Linked DNA regions of Prochlorococcus marinus subsp. pastoris str. CCMP1986. Each later gene encodes a partner of the first gene's protein in a complex. Links are inferred from orthologs where the notes say so. Each region holds a gene or a part of one and is shown on either strand. Other genes may lie near its edges.

Region 1 (2,862 bases):
TCATAATCTAATGAAGCTCCAGGTTGGCTACTTTCTCCAAAGCCTAGTAGGTCAATTGAATAGCAATTATGATTATTTCCGAGAAAATCTTGATTATGTCTCCAATGTCGTTTTGATGCTCCAAAACCATGAATTAATAAAATATTTAAATCACTATTGTTAGAGGATTGTTTTGTTGAAGACCATGATATGTCCCAATTTTTCCATTTCCAATTTTCGGATTTTTTAAAGGACATTAGAAGAAAAATATTAATTAAACTTTAATTCAAAAAAAAAAAAATCGTTTTCGATTAATTATTCTTAGTTTAGAAAAAATTTTTAGTCTATGAAAAAAACAAAAGTTATTTGTATTGGGGAGGCTTTAATAGATAGAATCAAGAATAAATCAAATCAAGAATTTACAGATTTTTTGGGAGGAGCTCCTGCAAATGTAGCTTGTGCATTGAGAAAATTACAAATAGATTCAGTCTTTATTGGACGTATAGGAAGTGATGAATTTGGTAAGAAATTTATTAATCAATTTAAAGAATTGGAGGTAAATATAAATTTTTTGCAATTGGATGATTGTCTTCCCACTCGTATCGTTAAGGTAAATAGGGATAATTCCGGAGATCGATATTTTTCTGGTTTTGATACAAGCTTAAATACATTTTTTGCTGATGAGGCTTTTGATAAGAATGAAATTAAAAAAGATTTGAAAAGTTTGGAAAACCTCTTTTCAAAAACAAAATATTTAGTTTGTGGAACAATTATATTATCGTCTTCAATATCTGCAGATACTATTAACTTTTTATTGAGTTTAGCTAATAAATTTGATGTAAAAATAATAATTGACTTGAACTGGAGAGAGGTTTTTTGGGATTTTGCCACTTCTTCATCAGAAACTAATAAAAAGGAGAGAGTTGATTTAATAAGGAATTTATTGAATAAGGCGCATATTTTAAAGTTGGCCAAAGAGGAAGCAATTTTATTTTTTGAAAATAAAAATCCTTTGGAAATATCTGAAAGATTGTTAAACCGTCCTGATGTAATAATTACAGATGGAGCAAATCCTATTTGTTGGTTAATAAATGGAGTACAAGGAACGACTGAAGTTTCTAAGTCGCTAAAAATTATTGATACTACTGGAGCAGGTGATGCTTTTTTAGCTGGATTAATTTCACAATTACTGTCGTTTGATTATCCTTCAAATGAATCAGAAATACAAAATTGTGTAAAATTCGCAAGTATTTGTGGGTTACTCACCTGTCTTGGTGAAGGTGCGATTGAACAACAACCAGACTATTCAAAGGTTAATAAATTTTTTGGATCCCAAATTTTATAATTTCTCCCAAAATTTGTAGCGTAACTTATTTCTATTTTCCAGAAATTATTCAAACATGGCTTTATTAATTCCGGCCATTCAATAACCATTATAGCTTCATTTTGTATAGCCTCTTCTTCCTCAGAAATAAAGAATTCTTTTGCCATCAAACTATTTTCTAGCCGATATAAATCCATATGAATTAGTGGAATTGTTCCAGAATTGTAATGATGCGATAAGGCAAATGTTGGACTTGTAATATCTTCTGAAATAGATAGGCCTAATGCAATTCCTTGGACGAATGAAGTTTTTCCAGCTCCAATGGGACCTTGTAGTAAAATAACCGATTTTGGATTTAATCTTCGAGCAAAATCACTTCCTAATTGAATTGTTTCTTTTAAATTCCCAACAAACACTAAATTATATAAAAATCGCTTATAGTCTAAGTATAAGATATTTTTAGAAATGGTTATTGCTAATTCGATTAAAACCTCCATACCAAACTACGTAATTAAAGATATTTCTTTATCAGATTTCGGACGTAAAGAAATTAAAATTGCCGAAACTGAAATGCCTGGATTAATGGCACTTAGAGATAAGCATCATTCGGATAAGCCTCTAAATGGTGCAAAAATAGCTGGTAGTTTGCATATGACTATTCAAACTGCTGTTTTGATTGAAACTCTTGTTGATCTTGGTGCACAAGTTAAATGGGCTTCATGCAATATTTTCTCAACTCAAGATCATGCTGCTGCTGCTATTGCAGAACAAGGAATTTCTGTTTATGCAAAAAAAGGTGAGAGTCTTGATGAGTATTGGCAATATACTCATTACATTTTAGATTGGGGTACAGATTCTCCAAACATGATTCTTGATGATGGTGGAGATGCAACAGGTTTATTAATACTTGGTAGTAAAGCAGAAAAGGATTTGTCAGTTCTAAAGAATCCTAGTAATGAAGAGGAAATAGCATTATTCAACTCAATTAGGTCTAAATTGCAAGAAGATAGTAGCTTCTACTCTCGTATTAAGGGAAATATTATCGGCGTTACTGAAGAAACAACAACAGGAGTTGCAAGACTTTATCAATTGCAAAAACAAAATGCACTACCATTTCCTGCTATCAACGTAAACGATTCAGTTACTAAGAGTAAATTTGATAATTTATATGGTTGTAGAGAATCTCTAGTTGACAGTATCAAACGTGCGACTGATGTAATGATTGCAGGAAAAGTTGCGTTAGTAATGGGATTCGGAGATGTTGGTAAAGGGTCTGCTCAATCATTAAGAGGACTTGGAGCAATAGTCAAGGTTGCTGAAGTTGATCCTATATGCGCTCTTCAAGCAGCTATGGAGGGTTTTAGTGTTGTCACATTAAATGATGTTGTTGAAGATATTGATATATTTGTTACTGCTACTGGTAATTATCAAGTTATAACTAACGATAACCTTATTAAAATGAAGGATGAGGCGATAGTCTGTAATATTGGACATTTTGATAACGAGATTGATGTTGCCTCGTTGAAAGATTACCCATGGGAAAATATTAAGCCTCAAGT
Region 2 (2,973 bases), 1.1 Mb from region 1 along the record:
GGCAATAGATAGAAGACTTAGCAGAGCCAACTACGAAATTGCATCCTCAAATCAATTTGATTTTGTATTAACAAATCATGATGTTGATGAGACAGTAAAAGAGGTTTTGAAAATAATTAAGTCTTGAAAGTTCTTTTTGAAATCTCAGCTCATCGGATGAAATAATAAATCAGGAAAAAATCTATTAAATTCAATAATTATTCCGGCGGTAAGACTTAGCCAAACTGCTGCAACCACTGGAGCTGACCTGATAAATTTTGTGTTAAAGATTTTAAGCATTTGATTTTTAGAATTGTGTGGGATGATGTTTTATCTAGGACCATTAAGTGTTATATTATTATCTTTTTCTCTTAAATCACCGTTCCTTCCTTGCTTATTGGCTAAGAGGGGCCATTGAGCACCTTTGATAAGGCATTTTCTCGCCAAGTCTAAATCAATAATAATTTCAAGGTCTGCTGGGTTCTTAGTCTTTTTGGATTCAATCAAATACTCTCTTCCAGACCATCCTATAATTCCTGCAATATAGATAAATAATACACCAGGAATAAGTAAGTCACCTTCATGACCTCTATTTAAGAGTGCTCCCCATGGTTCAAGTGGTGGACCTATTATTAAATGGGGCAATCCATCGTCACCACAAGCTGCTTTGCCATATCTTTCAAATCTTGTGATATCTTTTTGCGTTTTAGCAGTACTTGCTCGTTCAATAAATTTAGGATTTTCTGAGCATGTTGTTAGAGCTGAGGCTGTATATTCTGTGCTAGCTCTATCTGCATTTAATGCTGGTCCATTAGCTGCTAAAGCAATTGGGGTTATTCCAAGAAAGAGAAAAACCGAAGTTATGATTGAAAAAAAGAATTTCATAAGTTGCAATCTTTAATTCCTTTGATGTTTTAATTAAGAAATTATTATTAAAATAAAACAGTATCGAATCAAATATGCACAAAGTTCTAGCTATTGAAACAAGTTGTGATGAGACGTCTGTCTCAATTGTTTCTAATAGTGGTGATATTTATAAAATACATTCAAATATTGTTGCATCACAAATTGAAGATCATTCTAAATGGGGAGGTGTGGTCCCAGAACTCGCAGCGAGAAAACATTTAGAGTTACTTCCTTTTGTCCTAGAACAAGCTTTAGAAGAATCAAAAATTCGAATTGAAAAAATTGATGTTATAGCTTCAACAGTTACACCAGGATTAGTTGGCTGTTTAAGGGTTGGTTCTATAACTGCAAGATCACTATGTACTTTATACTCAAAACCTTTTTTGGGGATACATCACTTAGAAGGACATCTTTCGTCAATATTATTTTCAAAAAATTATCCCAAGCCTCCTTTCTTAACCTTACTTGTTAGTGGTGGACATACTGAATTAATAAAAGTTGGTGAGAGAAGAAAGATGCAAAGACTTGGAAGAAGTTATGATGACGCTGCTGGTGAAGCGTTCGATAAAGTAGGAAGATTATTAGGACTCAGTTATCCTGGAGGTCCTGCAATTGCGAAAATCGCCAAAAAGGGTAATGCCTCCAAATTTAATTTACCTAAATGCAAGATCTCTGATAAGGAAGGGGGTTTTTTGAAATATGATTTCTCTTTTAGTGGTTTAAAAACGGCTGTATTAAGATTGGTTGAGAAAATAAATTTAAATGGGGATGAAATACCAATTCCAGATATTGCTGCAAGTTTTGAGAGGGTTGTAGCAGAGGTGTTAGTAGAGAGGACAATAAAATGTGCAAATGATTATGGTTTAGATAATATCGTCGTTGTAGGAGGAGTCGCGGCTAACGATACGTTAAGAAAAATGATGATTAGTGAAGCTTGTAAAAAATCTATTAAAGTTCATTTAGCTCCAATAAATCTTTGCACAGATAATGCGGCGATGATTGGAGCCGCTGCCTTATATAGACTCAAATTTAAGGCATATGAAAGTTCTCTTAAATTGGGTATTTCAGGAAGACTCCCTATTGACCAAGCAAATACTCTTTATGAAAATAAACCTCCTTTCTAGTACTAATGAAAAAAGAATCAAAAATAAATCTAAAAGAAACAAAAAAGGTTGTTGATAAACAAGAGCTTAATTTATGGAAAAGAGGCTTTACGCCTCAAGCAGAAATTTGGAACGGAAGAATGGCGACGATAGGAATTGGAATAATATTGATTGTTATTGCTTTGATTAGTAAATTTTCATCTATATAATTGGAATTTAAAAAATTTTGTTTTTAATCTGCATAAGGGGTTTTTATTAATTAAATCTTTAATTAGATTTAATTAATAAATATTGTTTATAGTGGACTTAAAATAGGATTATTGATTTAATCAAATTAATTAATATTTTTATTATAAAGAAAAATTTATGACGCCTGAAAGGCTCGGCTTACTTTGGGGTATAACTGTTTTTGCAGGGGCATGCGCACGTTTAATTTCTTCTGTCTCTGGATTTCCAAGTGTAGTAATTTTATTAATTTCTGGATTATTTATTGGACGCTCAGGGTTCGGGCTAGTTGAGCCACTTGATCTTGGACAGGGACTTGAAACTATAGTTGGACTTTTGGTTTGTTTAGTTTTATTTGAAGGCGGGTTAAATTTAAAATTACCTGAAGGAAATATTAGAAATACTGTCTTAAGAATTTCGTTAATAAGATTATTTATTTCATTATCAGCAGGAATATTTATAGCTCATTGGCTGGCAGGACTATCATGGCCAGTAGCTGGAGTTTATAGTGCGATAGTTCTTGCCACTGGACCGACAGTAGTTTCACCCTTAGTAGACCAAATAAAATTAGTATCTCCACTATCCGAGGTCCTAAAAGCTGAAGGATTGGTTCTTGAACCCATCGGGGCAGTGCTCGCTTTGTTGTTATTAGAACTAATATTGGGAGATTTACATGGAATTAAGGAGGTGTTTATTGCCTTAATGCAGAGATTAGGTGGAGGAGTTTTGATAGGTATAAGTTCTGGATGGTTGCTGTCTG

Evidence for each region. The genes of interacting proteins can lie anywhere in the genome.
Region 2: the proteins of tsaE (region 1) and tsaD are in contact, whole or in part, in a crystal structure (PDB 6N9A), measured with the Thermotoga maritima proteins. The link is inferred for Prochlorococcus marinus subsp. pastoris str. CCMP1986 from one-to-one orthologs. Residues at the interface, in WP_004082108.1 of Thermotoga maritima: Leu37, Gly38, Lys46, Lys57, Val59, Lys60, Ser61, Thr63, Phe64, Thr65, Leu66, Met67, Val69, Pro71, Tyr82, Arg83, Leu84, Asp86, Asp88, Phe89, Asp93, Ile128, Asp130, Glu131, Arg134; in WP_004082750.1 of Thermotoga maritima: Cys10, Asp11, Arg49, His50, Leu82, Gly84, Gly135, Gly136, Glu154, Thr155, Leu156, Asp157, Asp158, Ser159, Glu162, Asp165, Lys166, Arg169, Leu170, Tyr175, Lys213, Thr214, Leu217, Tyr218, Gln221, Arg222, Asn324.

Annotation. Positions count from the first base shown.
Region 1 is NC_005072.1:1,553,747-1,556,608, reverse strand. It holds tsaE (tRNA (adenosine(37)-N6)-threonylcarbamoyltransferase complex ATPase subunit type 1 TsaE), read right to left. Parts: upstream 1,720-2,862; coding sequence 1,282-1,719; downstream 1-1,281. Other genes in the region: ahcY (adenosylhomocysteinase), read left to right, coding at 1,769-2,862; TX50_RS08700 (carbohydrate kinase family protein), read left to right, coding at 326-1,324; TX50_RS08705 (alpha/beta fold hydrolase), read right to left, coding at 1-236. UniProt on the Escherichia coli protein: Required for the formation of a threonylcarbamoyl group on adenosine at position 37 (t(6)A37) in tRNAs that read codons beginning with adenine.
Region 2 is NC_005072.1:445,056-448,028, forward strand. It holds tsaD (tRNA (adenosine(37)-N6)-threonylcarbamoyltransferase complex transferase subunit TsaD), read left to right. Parts: upstream 1-938; coding sequence 939-2,009; downstream 2,010-2,973. Other genes in the region: gmk (guanylate kinase), read left to right, coding at 1-127; psaJ (photosystem I reaction center subunit IX), read right to left, coding at 145-279; TX50_RS02520 (photosystem I PsaF protein (subunit III)), read right to left, coding at 310-864; TX50_RS02530 (hypothetical protein), read left to right, coding at 2,015-2,197; TX50_RS02535 (cation:proton antiporter), read left to right, coding at 2,355-2,973.